Regions from separate parts of the Pradoshia sp. Z6_59 genome, predicted to be linked through region 1. Evidence: riboswitches for the same ligand, from Rfam matches in the RefSeq annotation. Region 1 holds a riboswitch; the other holds the start of a gene.
What was found. A riboswitch is a leader RNA that binds a small molecule or an ion and turns the genes downstream of it on or off. The one in region 1 is predicted to bind glycine.
Positions count from the first base shown of each region.

Region 2: it holds a riboswitch for glycine, as region 1 does, so the genes downstream of both, AC4D4B_RS14605 (amino acid permease) here and gcvT (glycine cleavage system aminomethyltransferase GcvT) in region 1, are expected to answer to the same signal.

Region 1 is NZ_JBZCPP010000004.1:186,670-202,668, forward strand. It holds gene AC4D4B_RS06365 (class I SAM-dependent methyltransferase) at 1-45, shown strand, start outside; gene AC4D4B_RS06370 (DUF2626 domain-containing protein) at 78-320, opposite strand; gene AC4D4B_RS06375 (helix-turn-helix transcriptional regulator) at 422-1,129, opposite strand; gene comGA (competence type IV pilus ATPase ComGA) at 1,377-2,534, shown strand; gene comGB (competence type IV pilus assembly protein ComGB) at 2,524-3,564, shown strand; gene comGC (competence type IV pilus major pilin ComGC) at 3,578-3,886, shown strand; gene comGD (competence type IV pilus minor pilin ComGD) at 3,889-4,332, shown strand; gene AC4D4B_RS06400 (hypothetical protein) at 4,352-4,645, shown strand; gene comGF (competence type IV pilus minor pilin ComGF) at 4,623-5,069, shown strand; gene AC4D4B_RS06410 (hypothetical protein) at 5,056-5,439, shown strand; gene AC4D4B_RS06415 (shikimate kinase) at 5,450-5,953, shown strand; gene AC4D4B_RS06420 (YqzE family protein) at 6,007-6,201, shown strand; gene AC4D4B_RS06425 (vWA domain-containing protein) at 6,374-7,783, opposite strand; gene AC4D4B_RS06430 (YqhG family protein) at 8,246-9,040, opposite strand; gene AC4D4B_RS06435 (DEAD/DEAH box helicase) at 9,018-10,649, opposite strand; glycine riboswitch at 11,097-11,188, shown strand; glycine riboswitch at 11,192-11,283, shown strand; gene gcvT (glycine cleavage system aminomethyltransferase GcvT) at 11,455-12,573, shown strand; gene gcvPA (aminomethyl-transferring glycine dehydrogenase subunit GcvPA) at 12,570-13,916, shown strand; gene gcvPB (aminomethyl-transferring glycine dehydrogenase subunit GcvPB) at 13,909-15,366, shown strand; gene AC4D4B_RS06455 (GNAT family N-acetyltransferase) at 15,494-15,999, shown strand, end outside.
Region 2 is NZ_JBZCPP010000015.1:43,755-59,753, reverse strand. It holds gene AC4D4B_RS14650 (spermine/spermidine synthase domain-containing protein) at 1-691, shown strand, start outside; gene AC4D4B_RS14645 (polyprenyl synthetase family protein) at 931-3,312, shown strand; gene AC4D4B_RS14640 (peptide MFS transporter) at 3,401-4,897, opposite strand; gene AC4D4B_RS14635 (DUF779 domain-containing protein) at 5,100-5,468, opposite strand; gene exaC (acetaldehyde dehydrogenase ExaC) at 5,484-7,004, opposite strand; gene rbsK (ribokinase) at 7,296-8,210, shown strand; gene adhP (alcohol dehydrogenase AdhP) at 8,445-9,470, shown strand; gene AC4D4B_RS14615 (sigma-70 family RNA polymerase sigma factor) at 9,766-10,332, shown strand; gene AC4D4B_RS14610 (DUF4179 domain-containing protein) at 10,301-11,743, shown strand; gene AC4D4B_RS14605 (amino acid permease) at 11,894-13,240, opposite strand; glycine riboswitch at 13,413-13,490, opposite strand; gene AC4D4B_RS14600 (GRP family sugar transporter) at 14,112-15,023, opposite strand; gene AC4D4B_RS14595 (LytS/YhcK type 5TM receptor domain-containing protein) at 15,369-15,999, shown strand, end outside.

The sequences.
Region 1 (15,999 bases):
AGTTTCAGTGTTTTAGTTCAGTCCAAAAACATAAAAAAACCTTGATTGCTCTAGCTCAATCAAGGTTTTACTTTAAATTAATGTCCCGCTCCAGGAGTCATCATGAACGTTGTCCAATAGGTGAACCCTGCAAAGAAAACGGTTAAATAAGCACCGAAAACATATAAGTACATTCTTTCAGATAATTTTAAATAGCTTAAAATAACAAAGAAACCTGTTTGACCGAAAAAGATGAGTGATGTAGTATGCATACCGCCAACAAAGAACATGACTGCCATAATTCCAGTCCAGAAACCACATACTCTGAACATTCTGTCCATTCCTTAACCTCCCTTATCCCCTTATAATTCCATCACTACTATTATAAGGATATTGTTAAAGAATGTAAACTATCTTAAAATAGAATGACTGAATTGTGCGATTAATTTCCAGCGAGCATCTTGTATGTACAAGCATGGCAACCTGCATGATCAAACATATTTTCCTCTTCTATTAATTCGATTGAATCAAAAAGGACACTGAACATACCGCGTAAAAACTCATAATGCATTCCGCATACGGCTTCTTTTTGCTCAAAGGCAATTTCTTTAAAAGGACAGTTATGTATTCTAAAGAAAATGGTTGAATGATCCTCAGCTGTTACGAATTCCGGATAGAACCCGGCAGTAGTCGAGGCATCTTTTATGATAGAAAGCTTGTGGTCGAAGGACAGACTGTCCTGACTTTCTCCAATTCCTTTCATATGCTGTTCGGCCAGATCTTTCCCAAATAATCTTCCTGTATTGAATAATGCTTGCTTCCCTGCCTCACCCAGTGAGAACATTGTCTGAAGGGCTATTTTTGAAAGCAGTTGGTAATCGCGGTATGGGAAGTTTAATTGTATGACATCATCTGATAATCTATATAATCTGCTTGGTCTTCCACCTTTTCCTGTTTTCTTAGTTTCAGAAACAAGCATATTTACATCTTCAAGCTTTGTTAAATGTAAACGCGCAACATTGGGGTGAATCTCAAATATATCCGCAATTTCCTGTACCGTCACCTCGCTATGCCTTTTAGCTATATGCTGATAAATATAGTATCTGGTCGGATCTGATAATACATTGGTAATCTTTAATGTTTGGTCCATTGTGGTCCACCTCGCGCTCCTTAATAATTCCATTATAATACAGTCAATTAAGCATTGATATGCTGTTCATGACTATTCTGACTCTTTGGAAACATATGTTGTAATTTAGCCACATTTTGATAAGTCAATAATTTACCATGTATATAGTACTATCTTAATTTTAAAATTTATCTGTAAATATGTTAACAGAATAAAAGGAATGAAATATTTCATGATTATGAAAAATTACCCAAATTAACGACGAATTGTGACAGATTTCGAAACTTTCATAATTTCAGCAGGTATTGAGAAATTAATGTCTAATACCATTAAGAGAGTAACATATAAGGAGGTGAAACAAGAATTGCTCACCATCGATAAGCTAGCTGAAAAAGTTGTAACTGAAGCAGTAAAGTTCAAAGCCTCAGATATCCACATTGTTCCTCAACGCAAGAAAACCCATCTTTACTATCGGATTCACAATCGTTTATTTTCAGAAGGCAGTTACCAAAGAGACAGAGCAGAACGACTCATCTCCCATTTTAAATTTATGGCCGGGATGGATATAGGCGAAAAAAGACGTCCTCAGTCAGGGGCCTTAACGATGTTTGTTTCAAATAAATGGATTGGCCTCCGATTATCCACCTTGCCTACCCCATATTCTGAATCACTCGTCATTCGTATTATTCCAAGCTTACAAACTCTCCCAATCGAAGAAATCTCCTTATTTCCAAAAATGTCAACTACGTTAATATCTATGCTTAAACATTCCCATGGATTAATGATCATTTGTGGACCGACTGGGAGTGGGAAAACTACGACTTTATATTCCATGCTGCATCATGCCAAAAATACCGTTAACCGAAATATTATTACACTGGAAGACCCTGTTGAACATCAGTCCGATGATGCCATTCAAGTCCAGATTAATGAAAAAGCCGGTATCAGCTATTCTGTAGGCTTGAAAGCTGCTCTGCGCCACGATCCAGACATTATCATGATAGGAGAAATCAGGGATGCCGAAACGGCCAGAATAGCGGTGCGCGCTGCTTTAACAGGACACTTAATCTTAACAACAATGCATGCCAGTGATGTATTAGGTGCGGTTAGAAGGCTTTTGGAATTTGGGATAGACAGGGAGGAGGCAAAACAAACTCTTTTAGGAGTAACCTCTCAAAGATTATTGGAATTGCACTGTCCTTTTTGTAAGGGTGAATGCTCACCATATTGCCTTATGGAAAAGAGCAGGGGGCGGGTAAGTGTACATGAAATGATTTATGGCAATGAATTGGCGAAGGTTTGGGCAGAGATGGAGGGAGATGATGTGAACTTTCATTATCCGGATCTATCTTCTCTCATCAGCAAGGCTGTTGCCTATGGATTTGTGGATCAAAAAGAGTATGAGAGGTGGGTGCATGACGAGTAAACTAAAGTCCCGATGGTCTTGCAGGGATCAGGCGAGGTTTCTTCAGGAATTGGGCGATTTATTGGATAATGGCTTTACTCTTTATGAGGGTATTGAATTTTCGCTTATTCATGGAAAAAAGAAATATCGAGAAGAAATCAAGGATGCTTTGGAGTTATTGAAAGATGGCCATACTTTTAGGGACTTTTTAGAATGGTTGAATTTTGAACAAGAGCTGGTTGGTTTAGTATCCTACGGTGAAAAACACGGACAGCTATCCAAATCCTTGAAGAATGGAGGGGAAATATGGCTTAAGAAAAGTGAGGATCGGGCAAAATTAAAAAATTTATTGTATTATCCAGTCTTCCTACTCGTTTTTACATTTGCCTTGCTGCAAGTATTTACAAATTATTTGCTGCCCAAATTCTCAAGTATGTATCAGGGTGTAGGGCAGGAATCAAATATATTCTTAAAGCTATCAATTTTATTGGCTACCCTCGTTAACAATCTTCCATTTATTATCATCGTGCTCCTAACCATACATTTGCTTATATACCACTATTATTTAAAAAAACTATCCAAAATAAAACAGGAATTACTGATGAATAAAGTTCCGTTTCTGCGTTCATTTAGAAGGCTTTCCACGACATATTATTTCTCTATGCAACTGGGCTCATTATTAAAGGGCGGTATTTCTATAATCGATGCGTTGACGATTATGAGTAGGCAAGACCCCAAAAGCCTAGTTAAGGAAATAACCCATCATATGATTGAAAGTCTTCAAGAGGGAGATTCATTGGAAAGCATTTGTGGAACTTTTAAAATCTTTATGAATGATTTTGAGCGAGTAATCAGCCATGGGCAAAAAAATAGTTTATTAGGCGAAGAACTACTTTATTACAGCAGATTTCTGTTAAATGAGATGGAGATACAGACTGAAAAATATATAAAGGTGGTTCAACCGTTAATGTTTGGCCTTGTTGCCATTTTAGTGATCCTTCTTTATTTGGCAATTTTAATGCCGATGATTTCATTAATGAATACGATATAGGACGGTGTTTTTGATGAAATACAAAAACGAACAAGGTTTTACCTTAATTGAAATGCTAATTGTCATGTTGGTTATATCAGTTCTTTTGATTATTACAGTGCCCAATGTAATGAAAAATCAGGAAGCAGTTAATAGCAAGGGATGCGAGGCATATGTCAAGATGGTGGAGGGACAGGTGCAAGCTTATAAATTAAAGGAAGGTACGCTTCCCACGATGGAGCAGCTTATCTCTTCAGGATTTTTAAGAGAGGATGTTAAATGTCCTGAGGGGAAAACTGCATTGATTGCGGATGATGGGACTGTAACTCTTCAGGAACAATAAAAATGAAAAAGAATGAAGAAGGGTTTACGTTAATAGAGGTGTTGATTGTACTAGGATGTCTGACGTTAATGCTGACCATAGCAAGTGCGGTTACTAGTAAAATGTTTGAAACGTATGAACAAAAAGCATTTTTAAACCAACTCGAGAAGGACCTTTACTATGCGCAAGTCTATGCCATGGAAAATAACACATATGTCTTGCTTAGATTTATGACGGATCAAAATGAATATTCAGCATACTCATACAAAACAAACAGTCATATTATATCCACTCAGAAGGCTGAATCGATCAAGTTTAAAAAAGTTGGCAATGTGCCAGTTACCTATATTCCAGCAGGCAATATCCAAAGCCCGACAACAATCAATCTAACAGATAAGAACGGAAAAACGATATACAAGCTTGTCTTTCAATTAGGGAGGGGGAGATTTTATATATCAAAAGTATAAAGAGCATGGCTACGCTATCTTGGACCTTCTGATTTCGTTTGGCATACTCATCTTATGCTGCTGTTTATTGCTTCCGGCATATATGGAAAGCATTACACTAAAGAATGACTTAAGAATGGAGGAAGCCGCTCTTAATAGATTGTTTGAAAATCTAAATGATTATCAGATAAACGGCCGTCCATTATTTACTGGACAAGCAGAGATTGAGGGGAAAGCCTATACTTTTTATCTTGAAGGGGACGTTTATTTTGCAGAGTATAGCAACTCAAAGGACAAATTACAGAAAGTGTATGAAAAGCTGCCTGAAAAATGATGGCTTTACTTTGGTAGAGATACTATTTGCCCTTGGTTTATTTTCGTTATTAAGTGTGTTTATGACAAGTGCACTTACCAGCATAACAGACTGGCATGTCAAAGATACCAACACAAATGCAAGGATGGAATGGAATATCTTTATACGTCAGTTGGATCGTGAATTTCAAAAGACAAAAGACTTTGGAGTACCTAAAAGCAATATCCTTTTACTTGATAAAAGTGGGGAAGAAATAACATATGAAACCTATAACAATATGGTAAGAAGGCGAGTGAATGGTGCTGGACATGAAATGGTCCTTCAAGAAATTAAGAGCTTTCACTTAAAAAAAGAAGGAGAGTCACTGCTAATATCTGTGACTCTTATAAATGGTGATATGTATGAAAAACGGCTGTTCAAACGATATAAATTTGAACCTTCTTAAAAATGAACGTGGAATCTTTATGCCTGTTGCTTTATTGTTTTTTTCGGTTATATTTATCATTTGTATGTATTCGATAGGTAATATGGCTCAGGAAGTGAATTATCATAAATATCAAACCGAATGGTTAATCACCACTTATCTGGGTGATGCGGGTACACATGCTGCGATCTTAATGCTTGAAGGTGATGGTATTCCTGAGACAAAAGGGGAATGGATTTATTATAATGGAAGAATAGCCTATCATATAAAACCGCTTGAGAGAGGGTTCTATGAGATCTCATTGGATATTCAGACGGATCATAAGGTGAGACGGGAGACGATTACGTACTCAACTGAAGCAAAGAAAGTAGTGAAATGGTTAGATAGTTAGGGGGAACAAGATGAATGCCATTTATTTAATTGGATTTATGGGAGCTGGGAAAACAACTGTGGGTATGGCTCTCGCCGAAAAAATGCGTTTTCCCTTTTATGATAGTGATCAGGCGGTAGCTGAACGAACAGGAAGGTCGATTCCACAGCTCTTTGATGAAGTAGGTGAAGATGGATTTAGGGACCTAGAACAGCAGGCACTGCAATCATTGCCTGTCGAAAATTGTATCATCGCGACAGGTGGGGGAATCATTCTCAGGGAAGACAACCTGAATTATATGAAGGAGAAGGGAACTGTTATTTGGCTCCATGCCAATCCGACAGAAATAATAAAAAGGCTCGAGACTGATTCATCACGCCCTTTATTGTCTGGAAATAAAGAGGAACAAATCGTGCAGCTTTATCAAAAGAGGGTTGACCTATATAAGCTGGCTGCTGATTTACAGGTTCATACGGACGGAAAAACAAAAATGGAGATTACAGAAGAGATATTAATGAAAATCACCATAAACTAGCTAACTTCTTATAAATTAATGAATAACACCCTTGATAAATGGAGATACTTCTGATGGGTGAATGTCTGATGAAAACAAATGATTATGTAAAATTTTTAACAATTCAGTGGTTAGTGTATATGAAGCAGCCAAAGGAAGTACGTAAAGAGCAACGCCGTAATCATAGAGATGATCGGCCGCCATTAATGAGCCATTGGTTCGGAATCATTCCGTTATCGATTGAAATGCTCTTTAAACGTAAGGCGTAATAAATCATGCTTGTTTGAAAAAGCAGTGGATTTGCTGAACCCACTGCTTTTTTGTATTCTTTTTTATATCTTCATCTTAGATTAAGTCATATTCATGCCATCAAACAAAAAGCCACACATATATAGTATGGCTTACTCCATTATTAATTAATTGACTATTATATATAAATGATTAATCCCATTGCTTTTTCCATTCATCTATTTGTTGTTGATAATCCTCCTGAATGCCCTTTAATTCTTCTTCTTTTTTGTTCTTAAGCTGTTCAATACCATCTGCTCGTATTTTATGCATGTCAGAAGCTTTAGCTAGTATTTCCTTTTGGATAGAATCGCTTATCAGTTTTTCAGTATGAAGGGTTTGGATAGCTCCTTCTATTCTGCTTTTTTCATTAGTAGATAAAGAATTCAGTGAATTGGCTAGGTTGATAATTTCTTTTCGTGCATCAAGCATATCAAATGCATGAACAGCCTGTTTTCCGGATATTTCAAAGATAGAAGGGGACCATTTGTTTTTAATTTGGGCATCTAATTCAGATTTATCGCTAACCCGAATGAACTCACCCTTACCAGCTTCGGCTACCTGTTTTAACTGTTGGACGCCTTCATCATCTACATCAAAACCGATAATATTAACGGTTGCCTGGATGTTGGAATCATGTAATGATTGAGCAGCCTTTACGGGGTCCCCATCACATGTTTCAATTCCATCACTTACGATATAAATCTTATTATTATATTCACCACTATAGTTTGTAAGGATCTCTTGTGCTTTACTGATAGCTTGGCTAAGTGGAGTCCATCCGCTTGCATTAAATTTATTCATAGCGGTTTGAAATTCTGTCTGAGCATATGGTTTTAAAGGATAAACTGTATCAATTTTACCGCACGATTTTGCTTTATCTGCATCGGAACCGGTTCCTTCATGTCCATATACAAGAAGCGATGTATTTGTATTCTGTGGAAGAGAAGATACAAAGGTAGAAATGGCGTCTTTCGCTATATCGATTTTCTTTCCGCCTGGAACTTCTGCATTCATACTTCCACTGGCATCAAGTAATACAACCACATTCGTTTTTTCAGGTGTTTGTTGCTCTTCTTTTTCTTCTGCTGATCCTGTTGGTAGTTCAGGAGCTTTAAGGCCTGGATCATACATTCTTAATTGATCATAGTATGTTTGATATTCCCCGGTGCCAATAGCATAAATTAAATAGTCATAAAGTTCTTCATCGGTTAGTTCCTTATGTTCTTTTATGTGTTGGGTAATGGTCGTCTCGCTGTTTTTCTTAAATGTATCATTATAATAGTTTAAATAGGGTTGAGCATCCCAACCGGTTTTTCCGTCCAATTTCTTGTTGACTATTTCTTCCATTAATATTCCTTGCTCTTGAGTCATCATTCCTTCAAACGTGGCATCAGCTTTTGGGATTGCAGCTTCTGAGCTTTTTTTCTCAGATGGATTAACTGCTTTGGCAGTAGTCTCAAAATCATTCCCTTTATCTTTGTCATTGGGTGAGCATCCAGCTGTCAATATAAATAGTAGAAAAAGCAAAAATAAAATTAATTGATAGCTAATTTTCTTCATCTTGTACCTCCATATCATTCAAAAGTAAAAAAACAGATGAATATACTCAGATGAAAATAGCAGAGGATGTTTATGTCGTTCTTAATCTCCTATATTTTACATAAAAACATAATTATATGGAAATTTATTGAATGTTAGGATATAAATCGAAAGGAGGTGGAAACGTTGGATTAGGAGAATGCTGTATTAATTGAAATAGCTGCCTCGGTATGGCAGCTATATATTAGAAGTTCTATTTAGAAGTATTGAAGTAACCGACCATATATTCTGAAACTGGACAAGCAGGTTCGCCTTTTTACATTTCGATTCATAGCTTTAATGATTAAATAATGGAACGATAGAATGCTCACCAAACTGAGAACATTGATGAGTATCATTGAAAACATATGCCTTAATTGGCTGCCTCTGATTGATACTCAATTTTGTTTTGCGAATATCCAGCCTGAGCTTTATTAGATTCCTTTAGATAGCCTGACCGCTAAGATAAAAAAGTCCGCCATTTATGATGCTGACACGGATTCTGGGTTCGTATTGCATTCGCAATGCTTCCTTTTCAAGGTCATACATGTTAGTTTCCTCTTCTTTTTTGTCCTCATAAAAATGGTTCAGCAAACTCAAATCTTTATTCCAGCGCACGAGAGCCTCATCAGCCCACCCATGGTCATCCTGATTAATTTTATTTTGGATGTAAGTTTTGATACGATGCAATCCGCTTTGATAACGAATAATTGGTGTAAGCGTAAATGTATAGTCAGATATTTTAGGTGTAAGCGACAGTTTATCAGCTGAATCAATGAAATTTTCTACAAAAAGACCGTTGATCAGGTTTAATCCTATTGAAAAGAATAAATCCTTTTTTCGGTCGCATTCATAGGAGATATTAACATTTACACCTAACCAGGGAAATAAAGGCATCTGACCACTAGTCACTTTAATCTCCTCAAATAAACGGATATGCTTAGATAGTCTTTGGGCAGACGCGAATATTTGGTGCAGGCGAGGGGATCCGAAATGTATGAATTCCCCTTTTAAATCAGGAGGAGCTGCCTCTTTATCGAGGATAAACGTTAAACTCATCGGATTGGGCACTCCGCCAACTTTCTCGAGATAATGCCAATAAAAAGGGCGGTTCATTAGTTCTTTATCCATATCAATCGTCAATTGCACAGTTAGATGACCTGGCCCTTGATTGATGATTTCACATTGATTGGCTGTGAAAAATTGAACGAGAAACTCAAGAATTTCCTGTTGCTGCATGTGATGGCATCTCCTTTTTTAAATCTTGAGCAAGCTGTATTAGAGAAGTGAGATTATCCATTTTAACCTTCATCTCACCCTCTGTTTTTGATTTATTGAGGATATCGGTTAAATGCTCTTCAAGATTCTTAACCTCCAGCCTTGTTAAAATATCATCAAGTTCTCCTACGACGCGTTCAAATAATTGAATTTTTTCGTAGAGAATTTTCATAATATGATCTTCAATAGTATTTCTGGTCGCAAAATTATAGATTCGGACATCTTCTGTTTGTCCAAGTCTGTGAATTCGGCCGATTCTTTGTTCCAGGCGCATCGGATTCCAAGGTAAATCAAAGTTTATAATATGATGGCAAAACTGCAGGTTAATTCCTTCTCCACCTGCTTCTGTAGCAATTAAGACTTGCGCTTGTTTTTCAAATAGTTCCTTCATCCAGTCCTTCTTACTGCGTTTAAATCCGCCGCGGAATGGAACAGAACTGATTCCATTTTGCTTAAGAAACCACTGCAAATATAATTGTGTGGCTCGATACTCGGTAAAAATGATAACCTTATCTTTTATGGAATGAATCAATTCAAGCGCTTTTTTTGCTTTTGAATTGCCATCAACCAGTTCGACCAGGTTGATAAGGTTATGTATGGCTTCCTTAAAGCTTAGTCCGGCATCTGGGTTTCGATCGAGCATATTTTTCAGCGTAAAGTAGACGGCTTCTCTGCTGCTGCATGCCTCACGCTGGAGGATTAAAGAAGAAAATGTACTTCCGATACCCTCCGGCAATTCTTTCCTAAATGAAGAAACTCCATCATATAGAGCCTGCTCCTTTTCGGTGAAATCTATAAAAATGGTTTCAACCTTTCTCTTTGTCCATTCAATGCCGGTATCCTGGCGTTTATTTCGAATCATCACCATATTAACCAATTCTTTTAAATAAGCATCATCCTTTAATGAACGTTTCTTAGCAGAGAAGCGTTCATTAAATTTGGCATAGCTTCCTAAATGCCCTGGCTTAAGCAATGATACAAGATAAAAAATTTCTTCTAGCTTGTTTTGAATAGGGGTTGCCGTTAATAGTAGACAGAACTTTCTTTGGACTTTTTGTACAAACTCATAGTTTTTGGTTTTATTGTTTTTTAACTTGTGAGCTTCATCTATGATGACAATGTCATAGGTTTGTTCCAATATGGCAGAACGATGAGGCTCTCGTTTAGCAGTATCTATGGAAGTGATTATACATTCAGAATCCCACCCATACCCCTTTCTATATATGACAGCAGGTATGTGAAACTTCTGATTAAGCTCCTTTGCCCATTGGGATACGAGAGAGGCTGGGACTAGTATTAGTATTTTGCTTGCCAGGCCCCGAATCATATATTCCTTTAAAATAAGACCGGCCTCTATCGTTTTGCCAAGACCCACTTCATCAGCCAATATGGCTTTACCATTCATTCTTTCAATGACTTCGGTAGCAGCTTCGAGCTGATGGTTTAAAGGTGTAAATCCTGATAAATGCTTTGGTGCAAGGAGGCCGTTGAAATCTGGAATCAGATTATGCTTTTCGGCCTCCAATCCGAGTTTAAAAAGAGAGTAGCTGCACCATGGGCCGTCCTCCATAATCTTTTCTTCAAGCTCCTTTTCCCAATCTTCATCAAAATAGACCTTTGGTGTTAAACTCAATGTGAATCCCAACTTTCTTTACTTAAGCTAGTTAGATAAATGTTTGATAGTAATTTATAGAAGTCTCCGTCTCAGATAGGTGCTGCTATCAATTCCAAAATAACAGTAGAAGGGTAATCTTCGGCTAAAATCTGATTAACGCCTTATGCGGTTGACGGATATTTATAAGGAATTGATTAAGCCGACCCCTAAACGATTTTTCACCGCAATAAAGCTGAGGTATTACTGACAATTTTTTTAGTTTCCTATTCATTCATCAGAGATAACGTAATTGTTGCCACCTGATAATTGTTGATGGTAGGATATAAATGTAAGACTATTTAGAAAACGGCTTATCTCTTGCTTTTTGTTTAGTATGACCAATTTACATAATTATATGAGCGAATGAAGGCAAGGGGAGAGACCGCATACTGCGGCACCGAAGGAGCAAATGGTGAAACCATGAATCTCTCAGGTACAGAGACTCTTGCTGGACGCATCTCTGGAGAGCGCTTCCTTTATTGTGAAGCCACCCAAGAGGAAACGCCGAAGTACGTTATCCGGCGGTAAACTTTCAGGTATCAGGACAGAGCCCCCCTAATAAGGGAGGTTTCTGTCCTTTTTTTCGTGGATCACTGAAGGGTATATCACCTCGGTCAAATGCGGAAAAGCGGCGTTTTACTTAATAAGTTAACAAGCAATCGTTTAAATGTCATAACTAGCAAGAGAATCCGTATATAACGAACTTTTTAGGAGGGTAAGGATGGGAGAATTAAAGCAGACTCCGCTGATCAGTGTGTACAGGGAGTATGGAGGAAAAACAATTGATTTTGGCGGCTGGGAATTGCCTGTCCAATTTTCGGGCATTAAACAGGAGCATGAAGCAGTACGTACAAGAGCAGGCCTCTTTGATGTATCACATATGGGGGAATTTATCGTTAAGGGTGCTGGCTCACTACCATTTTTGCAGCTCATGATGACCAACGATGTCAGTAAGCTGAAAACAGGCCGGGCACAGTATACTGCTATGTGCTATGAGGATGGCGGAACGGTTGATGACCTGATTATTTATAAAAAAGATGAAGATGATTATTTGTTAGTTGTGAACGCATCTAATATTGATAAAGATTTTGAATGGCTAGAAAAGCATGTCAGCGAAGATGTGGAACTAAAAAATGTATCGGAACAAATAGGACAATTGGCCATACAGGGACCGCTTGCTGCTGATATTCTACAGAACCTTGTAGAAGAAGTGGATCTCGATACTATTGGTTTCTTTGCTTTTCGTGAAGATGTCATAATAAATGGCATTAGTGTACTGGTTTCAAGAACTGGCTACACCGGAGAAGATGGATTTGAATTGTACTGTAAGAGCGAAGATGCAGTGAAACTTTGGAAGGATCTCTTAGAAATCGGTAAGGATAAGGGGTTAGTTCCATGTGGACTGGGGGCAAGAGATACGCTTCGGTTTGAAGCGAAACTTCCCTTATATGGCCAAGAGCTATCACCAGAGATTTCACCTATCGAAGCAGGAATTGGGTTCGCTGTAAAAACCGATAAAGTACATTTTATTGGTAAGGAAGTTTTAAAGGGACAGAAGGAAAATGGCGCCACTAGAAAGCTTGTCGGAATCGAAATGATTGACCGCGGTATACCGAGACATGGGTATCCGGTTTTCGTTAAGGATGATGTAATAGGGGAAGTGACCACTGGAACACAATCCCCAACCTTAAAGAAAAACGTAGGCCTTGTCCTGATTAATGTAGAATTCGCTAACCTTGATGAAGTAGTCGAGGTTGAGATAAGGGGAAAAAGATTAAAGGCGAAAATTGTTAGTACTCCATTTTATAAACGCACTCAGGCAGGAGGAGTAAAAAAATGAAGCATCGTTATTTACCAATGACAGAGCGGGATACTGAACAGATGTTAACAGCGATTGGTGTAGAATCAATCGATGACTTATTTTCTGATATACCTGAAAAAGTAAGGTTTAAGGGTGAATACAAGCTAAAAAAAGCAAAGTCTGAATCATCACTTCTGAAAGAATTAACAGAGCTGGCCGAGAAAAATGCCAATCTTAGGACCCATAGTTCTTTCCTTGGAGCGGGAGTATATGACCATTACATGCCGGTCATCGTTGATCACGTAATCTCAAGATCAGAGTTTTATACCGCTTATACACCCTATCAACCGGAGATTTCCCAAGGAGAATTGCAGGCTATTTTTGAATTTCAAACGATGATTTGTGAACTGACCGGAATGGATGTGGCGAACTCCTCCATGTATGATGGGGGAACTGCTCTGGCCGAGGCAGCCATGCTCTCAGCAGGACATACACGCCGTAAGAAACTGCTTGTTTCAGAGGCAGTGCACCCAGAATCACGGGCTGTTTTATCCACTTATGCAAAAGGCCAATATCTTGAGCTTGAAGTTGTTCCCTGTAAAAACGGGGTAACGGATACAGAACAATTGGCGGGTATGATGACTGAAGAGGTAGCTGGTTTTATTACTCAATATCCAAACTTCTTTGGCCGAATCGAAAACTTAGCTGAAATTGAACAAATTGTACATGAACATAAAGGAATGTTAATTGTTTCAAGTAACCCACTTTCACTTGGTGTCCTGAAACCGCCGGGTGAATTCGGTGCAGATATTGTCATTGGGGATGCACAGCCTTTTGGAATTCCGGCTGCATTTGGTGGACCTCATTGCGGATATTTCGCAGTTACTTCTAAGCTGATGAGAAAAGTACCTGGACGTTTGGTTGGCCAAACAGTTGATGAGGACGGGAAGCGCGGGTTTGTATTAACCCTGCAGGCGAGAGAACAGCATATTCGCCGCGATAAAGCGACCTCAAATATTTGCTCAAACCAGGCATTAAATGCTCTCGCAGCCTCTGTGGCAATGACTGCGTTAGGTAAGAAAGGCGTGCAGGAGATGGCACTTCAAAATCTCCAAAAAGCGCATTATGCAAAGGAGCAATTAAAAGCAAATGGACTTGAAATTGCCTTTGAAGGACCTTCATTCAATGAGTTTGTTGTTAAGCTAAATGGTTCTGTAGCTGCAGCTAATAAAATGCTCATCCAAAAAGGCATAATTGGTGGTTACGATTTAGCTAATGATTATCCTGCCTTAACCAATCATATGCTTGTGGCAGTGACGGAGCTGCGTACAAAAGAAGAGATTGATAGATTTGCACAGGAATTGGGGGATTTCCATGAATAAACAGGATCAGCCATTAATATTTGAACAAACCAAGCCGGGCCGTATCGGCTATTCGTTGCCGGAAATGGATGTTCCGGAGTCAGCTTTAACTGAGCTTTTGCCTGAGGAGTTCATTCGCACAGAGGAACCAAAGCTGCCTGAAGTATCCGAGTTGGATATCATGCGTCATTATACGGCACTTTCGAGAAGAAACCATGGCGTTGATTCCGGTTTCTATCCGCTCGGTTCCTGTACTATGAAATATAATCCGAAAATTAATGAAAATGTTGCCCGTCTAAATGGATTTGCACATGTTCATCCCCTGCAGGACGCAGAAGCTGTACAGGGTTCTTTAGAGTTAATGTATGATTTGCAGCAAAGTCTAAAGGAAATCACTGGTATGGACGAAGTCACTTTGCAACCGGCTGCGGGAGCGCATGGAGAGTGGACGGGATTAATGATGATTCGCGCCTATCATGAGTCGAATGGTGACTTTGATCGCGTAAAAGTAATTGTTCCTGATTCTGCTCATGGTACGAATCCTGCCTCAGCCACAGTTGCGGGATTGCAAACTGTTACCGTGAAGTCAGGGCCGGATGGTTTAGTTGATCTGGAAGATTTGAAGAATGTTGTAGGGAAAGATACAGCAGCTTTGATGCTTACAAATCCAAATACACTGGGACTTTTTGAAGAACAGATCATCGAGATGGCCGAAATTATTCATGATGCCGGTGGGAAACTATACTATGACGGTGCCAATCTGAATGCTGTCCTATCCAAGGCTCGACCGGGTGATATGGGATTTGACGTTGTTCATCTTAACTTGCATAAGACATTTACTGGACCACATGGCGGCGGTGGACCAGGTTCAGGGCCGGTTGGGGTTAAGAAGGAGTTAATTCCGTTCTTACCAAAACCGCTTATTGTAAAAGAAGAGAATGGCTATCAGCTTGATTACAATCGTCCGCAATCAATTGGCAGAGTAAAGCCGTACTATGGAAATTTTGGAATCAATGTCCGTGCCTATACGTATATTCGGTCTATGGGACCAGACGGATTGAAGGCAGTAACAGAGTATGCTGTCTTAAATGCAAACTATATGATGAGAAGATTGGCGGAGTATTATGATCTTCCATATGATAAGCACTGTAAGCATGAGTTTGTGATTAGCGGAAAACGTCAGAAGAAACTTGGTGTACGGGCTCTTGATATTGCCAAGAGATTGCTAGACTTTGGCTATCATCCTCCAACCATTTATTTCCCTTTGAATGTGGAAGAATGCATGATGATTGAGCCAACAGAAACAGAATCAAAAGAAACACTGGATGGCTTTATTGATGCTATGATTCAAATTGCCAGAGAAGCAGAGGAGAATCCGGAAATTGTACAGGAAGCACCGCATACAACGGTAATCAGCCGTTTGGATGAGGCACTGGCTGCTCGTAAGCCTGTATTGAGATATCAAAATTAATTAGAATACATTTTAAGCAGCTATCATGACTAGATAGCTGCTTTTTTAGAAGAATGAATAATCTGTCGTTCAGGATAGGGAGGGAAATACGATCGAAAATACATTCTGCCTTTCAAATGAAAGAATCATGCTGAGAGAAATGATTAGTAGTGACTGGGTTGATGTACATAAATACGCATCACAAGATATCGTTTGTAAGTATCAGCCATGGGGACCGAATACGAAAGAAGAATCGAAAAAATTTGTGAGCCAAGTAATCGAGGATTCAACAAAAAAACCAAGAGCAAGGTTTGTCTTCGCAATTATTTATAATGGAAATATGATTGGGGCTGGAGAACTTACTATACGAAGTTTCACTAATAAAGCTGGAGAAATTGGCTATATTGTTAATTCGGATTACTGGAGAAAAGGAGTGGCTACAGAAGTTGCGTGTTTGTTAATTGACTTTGGATTTAAGGAACTGAACCTGCATCGTATTTTTGCAACCTGTGACCCAAGAAATATAGGTTCAGCGAAGGTGTTAGAAAAAGCAGGAATGGTTAGGGAAGGCATCATTCGCGACCATTTGCTCATGAGAATGGGCTGGCGAGATTCATTATTATACAGTGTTTTAGTACATGAATGGGATAGGTA
Region 2 (15,999 bases), on a different contig from region 1:
TAAGACGGATGATAAGGATCTATTCAACAATTACTTTAATGGAATGTTTTATAAACTGGATGAAAAGGAATATTACGAAAACCCTTATTTTAAGAATATCAAGATCCCAACGTTGAAGATTGGTAATAGTGAACTAAAATATGAAAAGTATAAACCGTTTGAGGGGTTTGTATGCAATGATATTGTCAAAACAAAAGAAGGTAGGCAAATCCCGCAAATCGGTTTTTTTGAAACAGAATTTGAGTATCCAGCTATTTTAGAAAACGAAAGAATATGGATGACGGTAACGCCTAATGAAATCGAAACCATGAAAGAACCGATTGAGCAGGCGTTTGGAAATGTACTTACATATGGGTTGGGACTTGGTTATTATACCTATATGATTTCTGAAAAAGAGAATGTTGACAGCATCACGGTAGTTGAAATGAATGAAGACGTGATTAACCTGTTCCAAACATATATATTGCCGCAATTCAAAAACCATCAAAAGGTTAAGATCATTAAAGCCAATGCCTTTGAATATGCTCAAAAATCAATGGCCAAGGGTCAGTTTGACTTTGTTTTTACAGATTTATGGCATGATGTTTCAGATGGGATTGATATGTATTTAAAAATGAAGTTATTTGAAAAAAGATGCCCAAATACGATATTTACCTATTGGATTGAAAAATCAATTAAATGTTATTTATAAAACATGCATGAGGAATCCTCTTTCAAGTTATTGAAGAGGGATTTTTATATTTAGTAAAGTATTTTTTTCCTGACGAGTATATATAAATAAGACGTTGGGCAGGGACGATAATTGTTCATTGAGAAACAGGTCAAAAATACCACATTGATTATTTTAGCTTTCTGCTTATAAAGATGTTACTTTTGTAGTAAGCAAGTTGGAAATCGTCTAACCAAAAGAAACAAGAGGTAATTGAACTTATGAATGAACAGGTCATAAATAATAGCAATACATGTTATGCATTGGCTGAGGAGAAGGCTGAAAAGTATTTTGAATCCTTGCATGCTCAAGTTATTGAGAAGAGTTATATCGATGCATTAACGAAAGATATTCAATCGTGGAAGCAGAACCATATCCGTCATCGACCCTTAGCTTCCCTTTTTGCTCATAAAAATAAAAAACCAACAAATAAGGAGTATCATCAGTATATAAGCTGGTTGAATAAGAGAGGGAAACTGGAGCAGTACCTTCACCGAAGTATTTCATATATCTATCTGAGAGATTTAGGAAAAGCCTTGGACAAGCCTGAAACGCAAACTAAAATTAAACAAGTCGTGGATTCGCTCATCACTCAATTGGTTACAGATCAATTTGAAGAAGCTGGTGAGTTTGATTTATTTAGTACGCACGGTTTGTACAGATGGGGTCAAAAGGAGAATATCGAGTCAACAGTCATCTGGCTATTCGACAAGCTAAGAATCGTGTCATCCTCTATACCGATTGGAATGGATGCCGAAAATGCCCAACGTAAATTAATCAAAATCATAGGTGGAGTTATGATGCACGTTAGGGAAGAAATGGGCTCTGATATTTCCTCGGAGGAACGGGCCCAGAAGCTTGATGAAGCCATTCGGTTAGGATATTCCTATGGTCTGACCTATCCTTTTATAGATGATTTACTAGATGCAAATGTTTTATCCGATGAGGAGAAAAAGCAGTTTTCAACTCTCATTAGAATGACGCTTATCAATGGGACAGTCCCAGAAATAGACGAGTGGTCTGGTAAAAATGAAGATCTTATCCGATTTATTCATTCAGAACTGAAGGAAGCATTTGAGTATATTAAAGGATGCCAAAGCCCAGAAAATGCTAGAATATTTTTCGACCAGGCGTATGTGTTTTTTCATTCACAGGAAGTAGACCGAGTTAAAGAGTTAACAAATGAACATTACACCAATGAAGATTTGTTTATTCCCATCATATTAAAATCATCGTCTTCACGATTGATCGTTCGTTCTGTTATTAGTGCCCCGGAGGATGAAGGGTTTAACAAACGCACGTTTTATTATGGAATATACAATCAATTGGCAGATGACTTTGCGGATTTATTTGATGATATGGATGCAGGAGCGGTTACTCCGTATACGTATTATCTAACGTATCATGATAAGCGCCCTGACCTTATTAACCCATTTGAATTATATTGGACGGTTATTTACAACTTAATTCATCATGTATATGATTCTGATCCTCATGCTTGTGAGGTCATACTGGATCGAGCAATTAATGGTCTAAAAAGAAATAAAGAACGATTAGGTACTAAGCAGTATGATGAATTGATGAATTTATTAACAGCAAACATGCCGACATTTAATCAACTTATCCAAACGATGGTTCAAAAAGCAGATGATGTAGATTTCTTTGATAAATTGCTCCGCGATCATATCCTTTCCAATTTACGAAAGGATCGTCAGGAGGAAGGCGAATTTGCTAACACAATAAAGAGCATTCGTCAGGAGATTAATCAATATCTGCCTATTAATCAACTAGAATCTGCACGTTTGACGAATGATCCAATCATTGACGCGGCAAATTATAGTCTTGAAGGTGATGGAAAGAGGTTAAGACCAATCGTGACCTGGATGATGGGAGTCAAGGAGTATGGGCTGGATTCTACAGCAATTGTGCCGCTTCTTAAATCCCTCGAATATATGCATACGGCATCTCTTATTCTCGATGATCTGCCATCTCAGGATAATGCGCCTATTCGAAGAGGCCGTGCTACCCTGCATACGGTCCATAATACAGGAATAGCAGAAATAACTTCAGTATATCTTATTCAGAATGCTATGAAGGAACAAGCATCACTGAAGCAATTTGATGCGGCGTCTGTTCTGCAGTTAATTCGATATTCATCCCAGGTAGCCATGGATATGTGCAGAGGGCAGGCGATGGACTTGGAATCGAAAGGGAAAATGCTGACTTTAGAGGAATTAAACACTCTTTCCTTCTACAAAACAGGAATCGCATTTGAGGCATCACTCATTATGCCTGCGATTCTTGCTCAAGTAAGGGAATCCGAGATAGAGAAGTTAAAAAAATTCGCCCATCATGCCGGAATCGCATTTCAAATTAAAGATGACTTGCTTGATCTGGAGGGGGATGACCTTTTACTTGGAAAACCTGTCGGACAGGACAAAGAAAATAATAATTCTACGTTTGTATCAGTCCTCGGCAGGGAGGGTGCTCGTAAAGTAATGTGGGATCATTACTGCTATGCTATGGAAGCTATTGTACAGATTTCACCAAAGAGTTCATTTTTAAAGCACTTATTGAATTATATGGTGAACAGACAACGCTAAAGTGATTGTCTGTTCGCTGCCTTATAGTAAAAAACATCCAGAACATAAAAATGCCCCCGGTTGTAAAACCAGGGGCATTTTATTATTTTTATTTAACGCCTCTCATATATTTTTGGATGGTTGGTGAGATGAAGTAAATAATAATTGAACATAGAATTGCGAATCCACCGATTAATCCAAAATACAGGAGTTCCGTTTCCGTACTATAAAGTTTTACAAGCTGTGCATTTATGGCCTGTGCAACAGCACTTGCGAGGAACCATAGGCTCATCGTTTGAGCGGAGAATGCAGCAGGTGCCAATTTAGTTGTAGCAGATAAACCAACAGGAGATAGACAAAGCTCTCCAAGTGTGACGATTAGGTAGCTCAATATGAGCCAATAAGGACTAACAAGTGAGTCACCGCCACTTAGGTATCCTGGTACAAGCATCACAATAAATGATAGACCCGCTAATAGCAAGCCAATTGAAAATTTTCTGGAAGTTGAAGGCTGTCTATCCCCAAGCTTCATCCATAACCAAGCTGCAACAGGTGCAAAGATGATTACGAAGAGGGCAGGCATTGCCTGTAGCACACCAGGTGCGATTTTAAAACCTAACAAAGTTAAATTAGTTCTCTCTAAAGCATAAATATTCAGTAAATTAGAGCCTTGCTCATAAATAGCCCAGAATATAACTGCTGACAGGAATAATGGAATATAGGCAAGTAATCTTGACTGTTCTTCTGCAGTTGTTTTAGAGCTTTTGTACATCCAGACAAAGTAAACGACTGGTATAATAACTGCCAAAATCGTTACGAGTAAGACAAATCGATCAATGGTTAGCCAACCGATTGTAATCAGTGCGTAGAAAAGGACAATTAATAGAGCAATTGTTACCCCAAAATAAAGAGCAAATTTCTTTTTGCCTTCAGGGCTTAATGGATTAGGTGGCTGTGTTCCAATGGTACCCAGATTTTTCTTTTTCGTAATAACAAATACGATTAATCCAAGGAACATACCTACAGCAGCAGCTGAAAAACCTGCATGGTAGCTATCGTAATGTCCGCGTAATCCTTCTACAACAAATGGAGCTATAAAAGCACCTAAATTAATCCCCATATAGAATATACTGAATCCTGAGTCCCGGCGATTGTCGGCCTTTGTATATAAATCACCAACAACACTGGAAATGTTCGGTTTTAGCAATCCAGTACCAATGATAATTAAGAACATACTGGCAAAAAAGGCTTCAGCCCCGAGTGGCAACGCCAGAACAACATGGCCCAACATAATAAAAACTCCACCGTAGAATACGGTTCTGCTTGTCCCAAGTAAACGGTCCGCAACCCATCCACCGATAATACCTGATAGATAGACTAAAGATCCATAAATGGCAGCAATGGACATGGCTGTGGTTTGATCAAAGCCCAGTCCGCCCTTGCTAACTTCAGCGTATAAGTAGAGGACCAGGATGGCGCGCATTCCATAATACGAAAAACGTTCCCAAAACTCTGTGAAAAATAATGTGAAAAGTCCTTTTGGGTGTCCGAAAAAACCTGTGTTCGGAATGCCTGGAACACCCGACTGTTTGTTTAATTTAACCAAAAATTCTCTCTCCTTTAGCATGATGTAGTACAATATACCATTTTATTTTAGATTAACTAAAAAATCAAAATTGAGAGACTATAATTTTGCTAATTTAATAGAAATATGTCGAAAACTATAGAATATGGTGGAAGTTAAAGGAAAATCAAAAAAATATAAAGAAAATGCCCCCAAAGTTATTGATAACTTTAGGGGCATTCTTTTAGGCTTCTATTTGATTTTTTAGTCTCACATATTCTTTATCAGAGAATACTCGTGATTTCGTAATGAAATGACGATCTTCTATACTATCAAGTGAAAAGGCTGCTCCTCTTCCATCAGTAGCATCCAGGATCAATTGAGTATGTTTCCAGTACTCATATTGCATCTTATGGATATAAAACGGCGTTCCTCCAATGGAACCGAGGTATACATCAGCATCCCCCGTTTTAAAATCACCTTCCTTATAACACATGGGAGCAGATCCATCACAGCAACCTCCGGATTGGTAAAACATAATAGAGCCGTGAGTCCTTTTTAATGAATCTATTAATTGAAGTGCCTCTTTGGTTGCTACGACACGTTCTACCATTTTAGAGCACTCCTTTTAGAAGAAACCTTGAGCATTTTTATCATAGCTTACTAACAAACATTTTGTTTGTTGGTAATGATCTAACATCATAGCATGGTTTTCACGGCCGATACCGGATAATTTGTAACCGCCGAAAGCAGCACCTGCTGGATATTGATGATATGTGTTTGTCCATACGCGACCAGCTTGAATCGCACGCCCGGCACGGTAAGCAAGATCTCCACTGCGGGACCATACACCGGCACCTAATCCGTACAAGGTATCATTTGCAATTTCCATTGCTTCGTCAAAGTCTTTGAAAGTCGTTACACTAAGAACTGGTCCAAAGATTTCTTCCTGGAATATACGCATTTTATTATGCCCTTTGAAAACAGTCGGTTTAATATAGTTACCATTTTTAAGGTCTTCACCAAGGTCATTTTCTTCTCCGCCAATTAAACATTCAGCACCTTCTTCTTTGCCGAGTTTAATGTAGGATAAGATTTTTTCTTTTTGTTCATTAGAAGCCTGCGCGCCCATCATAACTTCTGTATCTAGTGGGTTGCCAATCTTAATCGCTTTCACACGCTCTAATGCACGTTCCATAAATTTATCATAGATTGATTCCTGGATTAATGCACGGGAAGGGCATGTGCAAATTTCACCGGAGTTTAAAGCAAACATCACTAAGCCTTCGATTGCTTTATTTAAAAATTCATCATCTTTGTCTAGTACATCTTCAAAGAATACGTTAGGTGATTTACCGCCAAGCTCCAATGTAACAGGAATAATGTTTTCAGTAGCATATTGCATTATTTGGCGTCCCACTGCTGTAGAACCAGTAAAGGCAATCTTCGCAATACGTGGATTTGTTGCAAGTGGTTTCCCTACTTCAATACCAAAACCATTTACGACGTTCAGAACACCCGCTGGGAGTATATCCTGAATTAACTCAACAAGAACCATAATGGATGCAGGAGTTTGTTCAGCTGGTTTTAATACGATGCAGTTACCCGCTGCCAATGCCGGGGCAATCTTCCAGACAGCCATTAGAATTGGGAAATTCCAAGGAATAATTTGACCAACAACTCCAAGCGGTTCTTGGAAGTGGTAAGCTACTGTATCATTATCTAATTGTGTAGTTCTTCCTTCTTGTGTACGAATGGCACTTGCGAAATAACGGAAGTGATCAATTGCCAAAGGAACATCAGCATTCAATGTTTCACGTACTGCTTTCCCATTATCCCAAGTCTCAGCTACTGCGAGCATTTCCAGGTTTTCTTCTAAACGATCTGCAATTTTATTTAAAATACGTGCACGTTCAGCAGTAGAAGTTTTCCCCCAAGCTTCTTTTGCTGCATGTGCTGCATCTAATGCTAATTCAATATCTTCAGCAGAAGAACGAGCAGCCTTTGTAAAAACTTCTCCAGTTACCGGAGATTTATTTTCAAAGTATTGACCTTTAACAGGTGCAACCCATTTTCCGCCAATAAAGTTATCGTATTTCTCTTTGAAATGGACAACTGCGCCTTCTGTATTTGGATTTGCATAAATCATGTTGATATCTCCCCTATGTTCGTATTGAAAACTCTTAAATATAAAGTTTTGATGCCACTTTGGAATAAAAATACACCAGTAAAGCGTTTTCTATACTATTATTTGTCTAATTTGATAAAATTTCAAATAATATGACTGTGAATATAAGAGAAGAGAAAATTTTATTTTGGGGTAGGATGTTAGAATACATTTATTACAATCTTTCTTCCGAAAACGTCCTATCCTAGTATCAGTGCTAAAATAGTCTGTAGAATCTTCTCTTTGATGAGAAAAATAAGGAGGTAAAATACAATGGATATTGCGGTTATTGGATCGAATAATGTCGATCTTATTTCCTATATTGATAGAATGCCAGAACAGGGAGAAACGCTTGAGGCACCTAGCTTTTCAATGGGGTGCGGAGGAAAAGGGGCCAACCAGGCCGTGGCAGCTGCAAAACTGGGCTCAAAGGTAATGATGGTTACGAAGGTAGGCGATGATATTTTTGCCGATAACACCATCCAAAATCTTGAACGCTATGGAATTGATACAGAATTTACAAATAAGGTTCCCGGAAGCTCCAGTGGGGTTGCACCAATCTTCGTAGATCCAGATTCTCATAATCGCATTTTAATCATTAAAGGTGCAAATAAATATCTTTTACCAGAGGATGTAGATAAAGCAGCAGATAAGCTTAAGACATGCTCTTTAATTGTGCTTCAATTGGAAATTTCCCTTGAAACCGTTTATCGGGCGATAGAATTTGGAAACGAGCACGGGATTCCTGTTATCTTGAATCCAGCGCCTGCTGCGAAAAATTTAGATTTTAACTATGTATGTAAATGTGACTTTTTCGTTCCAAATGAAAGTGAACTGGAAATCTTGACCGGAATGCCTGTTTCAACGGTTGAGCAAATTAAAGCTGCAGCAGCCAGTCTGGTAGATAAAGGAGTTACAAATGTCATTGTAACGATGGGAAGCCGTGGAGTAATGTGGGTAACCAAAAGCGGTGCTCATACGGTAGATTCATTTAAGGTAGAAGCTGTTGATACGACTGGTGCAGGAGATGCGTTTATTGGCTGTTTTGCTCATTATTATGTACAGAATAAGGATGTATTACAATCGATTAATATGGCAACCGCCTTTGCAGCATTAAGTGTCACAAAACGAGGCACTCAAAATTCTTACCCAAGTGTCGAAGAAGTTAGCCTATTTTTAAATAAATAAATGTCATAAGCAAGTTTTTTATTGTAGTTTGATAAATGAGAGGAAGATTTCCTTTATAGAGATAAAAAGTTAATACATCATTATATTAAAGCACCTATTAGTTCGAATTGTATTTTTATGATTATAAAAATATAGAAAATTCCTCAATTTGTGTTGATTTTACGAGTTTACACATTTATACTAAGTATGTGAAATGTTGAGCAAGTTAAATATACATACGGAGGATTGATTGGAATGAAAGCTGCTGTAGTGAGTGCAAAGAACCCTGGTAAAGTGGAATTAGTTGAAAAGGAACTGCCAAAGTTAAAACCCGGTCAAGCTTTAGTTGATGTAGAATATTGCGGAGTGTGTCATACAGACTTGCACGTAGCAAAAGGCGATTTCGGCGCAGTTCCGGGAAGAATACCTGGACATGAAGGAATCGGCATTGTGAAAGAAATTGCAGACGATGTTACCAGTTTAAAGGTAGGAGATCGTGTCAGCATTGCCTGGTTCTTTAAGGGATGCGGAACTTGCGAGTACTGTGTGACAGGAAATGAAACCTTCTGCCGCAGCGTACAAAATGCCGGTTTCACGGTTGATGGAGCAATGGCTGAACAATGTATCGTAGAAGCGGACTATGCAGTTAAAGTACCTGAAGGACTAGATCCAGCTCAAGCAAGCAGTATTACTTGCGCAGGTGTAACTTGCTACAAAGCAATCAAAGTTTCTGATATTAAACCTGGTCAATGGATTGCTATCTATGGCTGTGGTGGATTAGGTAACCTTGCGATCCAATATGCGAAAAATGTATTTAACGCAAAGGTAATTGCAGTGGATATTAATGATGATAAATTGGCATTGTCCAAAGAAGTAGGAGCAGACCTTGTATGTAATCCATTAACAGATGGAGATGCAGGTGAGTGGATTCAGGAGAAAGTTGGAGGAGCTCATGCTGCAGTTGTTACAGCTGTTTCCAAAGTTGCCTTTAACCAGGCTGTTAACTCTGTTCGTGCCACGGCTAAAGTTGTTGCAGTAGGGTTACCTCCTGAAACAATGGATTTGGCTATCGTGAAAACCGTATTGGATGGTATTCAAATCGTTGGTTCCTTAGTTGGTACACGTAAGGATTTAGAAGAAGCCTTCCAATTTGGAGCAGAGGGCAAAGTAGTGCCAATCGTTGAAACAAGATGCTTGCATGAAGTAAATGATATTTTTGAAGAAATGGAAGCGGGTAAAATCCAGGGCCGTATGGTCATCGATATGCACAAACACGAATAATTCCAATCAATAACCTTAAAAAATATACTCAAGCAGTCTTACATTCAATCAAGGATGTAAGGCTGTTTTTTTTGTACCTTTTTAGATATTTGGGAGCTTAGTACATTAAAATCATGCTTACGTTAATAGGATTATTTCCCCAAAAACAAAGACGATGTGAAGCTGGTTGATGTACTGTAGAAATATATATAAATCTAATGTATGTGTTCAGTATCCTAAATAAATATAAAAAACTTCCAATATTTGAAACCTTTTTAGGGAAATTCATCACTAATAGACAGAAGGGGGCGAGAAAGTGGATTACAAGGAAGAGCAGAGGCTGGTCAAGAAAGCTATAAAGGGGAATAAAAAGAGCTTTGAACGATTAGTTAAGCAGCATTATGAAAGAATATATCGAACGGCTTATATATATGTTAACAATCAGGAGGATGCATTGGATGTGGTTCAGGATGCAACATATCAGGCCTTTATCTCAATTCATTCTTTGAAACATCCTGAGTACTTCATGACTTGGCTCACGAAAATTATCATTCGCTGTGCTGGACAAGTGGTCAAAAAGAGAGGAACTGTTATACCTTTCTCGGATGAAATATTAATAGGTATGATTCCGCAATCGGAGGAAAAGAAAGAAGTTGATTGTGGAGAATTAATGGATGCTTTGGTCCAAATTAAAGAGAATTATCGGACAAGCATTCTTTTGTTTTATTATCATGATTATTCTATTAAAACAATCAGCACTATTATGCAAATACCTGAAGGAACCGTTAAAACCAATTTAAGCAGAGGGAAAGAGGCACTAAAAAAAATCTTAAATGAGGAGGGATTCGACCATGGAAGAAAAGGATTTAAAGAAGGCATTTAACCAAATACCAGTACCTAAAGAAAGTGTGTTTAAGGCCATTGATGATGGGTTAAAGCAGGGAAATGAAAAAAAGAGACCACAGACGATGAAGAGAAAACTTCTATACGGGGGAGTGGCTTCTATAGCAATTCTATCTTTGACAATCAGTTCAGGGTTTATCCATCCAACGATGAACAAAGTACTCGCAAAAACTCCTTTAGTAGGTCAAATATTTAAAGATTTTGAAGATTCCCTTGGAACAGAATTAGCAAAACAAAACCTGGTTTACGAATTAAATGAGACCAGTACTAGTAAGGGAGTTAATGTAACCCTGACTAATGCATATTTTGATGGGTATATTGTTTCGATTACAGGACATGTAGATGGCAATCTAAGAGAGCAAAATCCAGGAGAGAGCGATGAGTTAAGTATGGATGGAAATTTCGAGAATTATGAAGGGGATGCTGATCCCTGGCTTAATGGGCAATCAACTGCTTTTAAGAAAAAAGGAGATGGGTTTGATTTTCAAATGACTTTAAATTATCCATATGAGGAATTAAAGGAGAATTTTAATTTGCCAATCATGATCCATAGCATTAATGGGACTAAAGGAGAATGGAATTTCTCGGTTCCGATTAAACAAAAAAAGAATAAAGCTATCGCATTAGATTACACAAAAAACTATCCGAATGAAAATGTCCAAATTAAAGTTAATGAATTGCTTTATGGAAGCATTACATCGACTATTATGTTTGAAACAAAAACAGAGTATGAGAATGATGATATATTTTTAGGGAAGGCAACTGACAATAAGGGGAATAGGTTGGATATTGGAAATCCTGTAAAAGTTAATAAGAAAACAAATGGTAAAGTACGTGAATTTCGAACGATAGAGAATTTAGATCCAGATGCTAAATCCATCACTTTCTATCCACATTTAAGTCTATCAGAACCTTCAGCAGAAAAAAAACTAGCGGCAGGTACGTCCTTTACATTGAATAGTCAACGTTCTGATAAGTCGATCCGAGTTAATGGTATCAAACATGAAAAGGATCAATTGATTGTTGACTATAATTTATATGGATTTCCTAAGAGTCTTAAGGGAGAAAAATATGAGAATTTGCTCGATACTTTAGGGTATGTGTTTAATATAATTGATCAAAGGTTTGTGGATACAGACGAGGATTATACACCATATATAGATCGTAACCATGTTAAAGTCCTTGATAAAGATACAATGCATTTTCAATCAGTATTTGATTTAAGTGGAGAAGTTGTATATGAGGGGGATATCATTCAAAAAATCAACAATTTTGAAATGGATCATGCTATTATGCAGTTTGATTTTTATCCATTTTTAGAGAGAGTTGAGCTTGATCCTTTCACAGTGAATATACCGCAGAATAAGGAGGAAATCGAGAATCATAAATAAAAATCGTTTTGAAACTATATTGGCTAAGTTCGGTATCGCTGGACTAAGTTTTCATTTAATACAGAAATGCTATGGATAAAAAATGCACTCCAATTGTTAAGTGTGATCTAACAACTGGAGTGAATTATTATTTTTAGTTTTGCTCTATTATCATAATCTCTTCTTTTTATGATAGTTATATATGATAATCAATAAGACAAACCATAATGGTGTAAGCAGCATTGCTAAGCGTGTTTCCGCAGCAATGAGCATTACAATCAGTATGAAAGCAAACATACCTAGGATTACATAATTTATAGTTGGTGTTAATGGAGCTTTGAATGTAGATTTAGCTCTTAAATCAGGTCTCGTTTTTACATATTTGATATGCGAGATTAAAATAATGCTCCATACCCAAATGAAACAGATGGCGCTGATTGTTGTAACGATTGTAAAGGCCTGCTCTGGTATCAGCTTGCTAAGCAGTGCACCGACAGAAACGACAATAGTAGAAGTTACTAATGCATTGCTCGGTACATGGTGCTTATTTAATTTTGAGAATCTTTTTGGTGCTTCTTTATGATTGCTTAAGTTGTAAAGAATGCGGCTGGTTGAAAACAATCCGCTGTTTGAAGCAGAGGCTGCGGATGTTAATACAACAAAGTTGATAATACCTGCCGCCATTGGAATACCGATTAAGGCGAAGACACCTACAAATGGACTGCTTGTTGCACTTAATTGATCCCAAGGATTGATGCATAAAATAACAAATAAGGCACCTACATAAAACAGCAAAATCCGTACCGGTATTTTGTTGATAGCAGATGGAATGTTTTTTCGCGGATTAGCTGTTTCAGCAGCAGATACACCAATAAGTTCTACTCCAACGAAGGAGAAGACAACCATTTGCAGTGATAGTAAGAACCCGGATATTCCATTCGGGAACATGCCGCCATGATTCCAAAGGTTAGAAACAGAAACAGTTCCGCTATCTGTTTCAAATCCAATCACAAGCAGTACGATTCCTACGACAATAAGTGCAACAATAGTGACGACTTTAATAATGGCAAACCAGAATTCTAACTCACCAAATAGTTTGACGGTTAATAGATTTAATCCTAATAGAATGACTAAACAAATGATAGCAGGCACCCACTGCGGGATATCAAACCAGTATTGTGTATATAAACCAACAGCAATAATATCGGCCATGGCCGTCATAATCCAGCAGAACCAATACGTCCAGCCAGTCACAAATCCAGCCCATGGACCCAAATAATCAGCTGCAAAATCGATAAATGATGTATGATTTGTATTGGATAAAAGTAATTCACCCAATGCTCTCATAACAAAAAATAGAGCTACTCCGATAATCAGATAAGAAAATAGGATGGATGGACCGGCTAAATGAATGGATTTGCCGGAGCCTAAAAATAAGCCGGTTCCAATTGTGCCCCCAATTGCAATTAATTGTACATGACGATTTTTTAAATCCCTTTTTAACTCTTGCTTAGCCAAGTTGCATGCCCCCGTTTAATCTTAGATGTCTAAAACAGGCACCTAGTAAAATAGATATTTATCATTTTTCTCGCTTTATTTAGATACTATGTCTCACCTCACTATTGATATTGGACAATAAAAAAAGAGATTGGTTGTCTCCAATCTCTAAAAGGGCAAGAATAACAAAAATCGTTACCATTCTGTCCTTTTGCCTGAGATTGTGAATCCTTCGGCGCTGTATAAATACAGTCTCTCCAGAAGCTGCTCCCGCCATAGTTTTATCCACAGCGATCAAAGCGTGCTATATTAAATTATTAATTCTCAGAGTATGTTAACTTATTAACATAATTCTGAAAAAATGTTATGAAAAAAATGCTATCACTAAATTATTATGTTGTCAAACTAAGTACATGTAATTAAATGATTTGTTGAAGCATATGGAAGAGCCCAAGATTTACTTGATATAAATATAAACCATATGCTTTTGAAATGATTAACAGCAAGGGAACATTACGATATTACCTTCACAACTATTGATATAGCTTTATCAAGCGGTGAACTAGAATTAGGTGGTGTGGTATCTGAAATACTTGCTTTTGAACAATCAATTAATGATACTAAACAAGCTTCAGTTCTGATAAACAATTACTATAAGTATTAAATAGTAAAGAAAGGTACTAGGTCTCTCTCTTTTTTGTTTACTATTTTAAACATCTTGAGGATCATTCCTTTAGAAATATAAGCATGGCAATGAGGTTAAGTGGAAGGCCAGAATCGAAAGCTCTCTTTTCCATGTTTATTTTAACAGTAGCGCAATTCTTTCTGAAAAAAGACCAAATCACTCGAGGATTTGGTCTTTAATCTACTTTATTAAAAGGCAAATTGAAATTTAGAGTTCATCCGCTATCCCCAGCAGGATAATACCGAAGATAACAACTGCGATGATCATGTATTGTTTTTTAGTCAGTTTCTCTTTTAGGAAGATTCGTGACAGGATAATTGAAAAGATACTGTAAGAAGCAATCAATGGTGCTGCAATAATTGCATAGCCTGATGCCATGGCAAATACGTAGAAAAATTGACCAATCGTTTCCAAAATAGCTGCTATCCCTTTATCGCGCTCTTTAAATACATGGAAGGATTCCTTCTTAATAAAGCGAAGATAGATAAAACATACGGCAGCGCATAGGAAAAAGGTATATTCATACGCAAGCAAAGCTGAATTTTCGCTGATTAAATTCAATTCATCCAGATAGATGGCATCCGCAAATGTAGCAAGTCCATCAATAATGCAATATAAAATTGGGAAGATAATAGCCAAAAAACCAATTTGGTATTTTTTGTCGATATGCTCAGAATTCAGTCGACGAGCTTCATCTTCTGCTCTTTTTTCCAGAACGGCAATCCCCACAATCCCAAGAGTGATAATGATAATCCCAAGCACTTCAATGATACTTAGCTCATGAGTGAAAAAAATGAAGAGCAGAATGCTTGTTACAACACCTGAGGAATTCTGGATTGGTGAGGCGATGGACAATTCAATATAGCGCAAACCAATATACCCAAATGCCATAGATAGGATGTATAAAGCAGATACAGGTAAATAATGGATCATTTCCATTGGATTGAACTGTATATCTTTTATAATCATATAGGCTGTTGCATGAATTCCCATGACAAGACCAACCATGATGATAATTTTAATATGGCTGTACTTGTCGTTGCTGTCTGATCCCTTTTTATAAAATAGGTCAGCACCACCCCATGCTAAAGCTGTTAGTAGTGAAAAAATAAACCACATAACGATTCTCCTTGTTGAAGTTTAATAAGCTTTCTGAACCCCGTATAACAAGACATACAAAATCGTTTACTCAAGTGAGAAGACGTTACTGCTGCTATTGCTAAACGGAGAGCAGAGCTATGAATAAAAATGAATATTAATAGAGTCACAGAGTCAAGAATATAATTTCCTTGTAAACTGTGTCAAGGGATTTAAAGGATGAAACTATAATAGAAGTGTGCATTTAATATAACAATAGTAATGAAAGGGCTATCTTTTTGTTTTTCTTAATTTTTCAAATATAATAGCAGGAGAATTAACAAATATAGAAGAGGATGGAAAGTTCGCTAAACAGGGGAGTTGGCCATGTTAGATTTAGTCCCAATTATGCTTGAAAAGGTAGGCATTATTGTCATTATAGCGTTTTTAATTTCTAAAATGAATTCCTTTCGCCAAATCATTCACCCAGACCATAATCTAAATGAGCAGTTGAAATTATTTCTATTATTCGGCATGTTTGGGGTTATTAGTAATTATACTGGAATAGAAGTTTATCATTCTATGGTTGAGGAGAATAGATGGCTTTCAGCTATTGGAGAAGATAGTGCCATTGCTAATACAAGAGTGATGGGTGTTGTGATAGGTGGATTATTGGGAGGTCCCGTTGTTGGAGGAGGAGCTGGCCTGATAGCCGGTATACACCGGTATACATTGGGAGGGTTTACTGCCTTTTCCTGCGCCCTTTCTACCATCCTGGCCGGAATATTGGCAGGGTATATAGGCAACAGAAGAAAAAGGAGCGGGGGTCAGATAACGCCATTGTTTGCTGCAGGTATCGGGATGTCCCTCGAAGCTCTGCAAATGGTGATCATCCTAGCTACTGCCAAACCTCTTGAGCATGCATGGAGCCTCGTGCAGTTTATCGGTTTGCCGATGATCACCATGAATGGATTCGGAACACTGTTGTTCATGCTGATCGTTCAGTCCATAAAGCGTG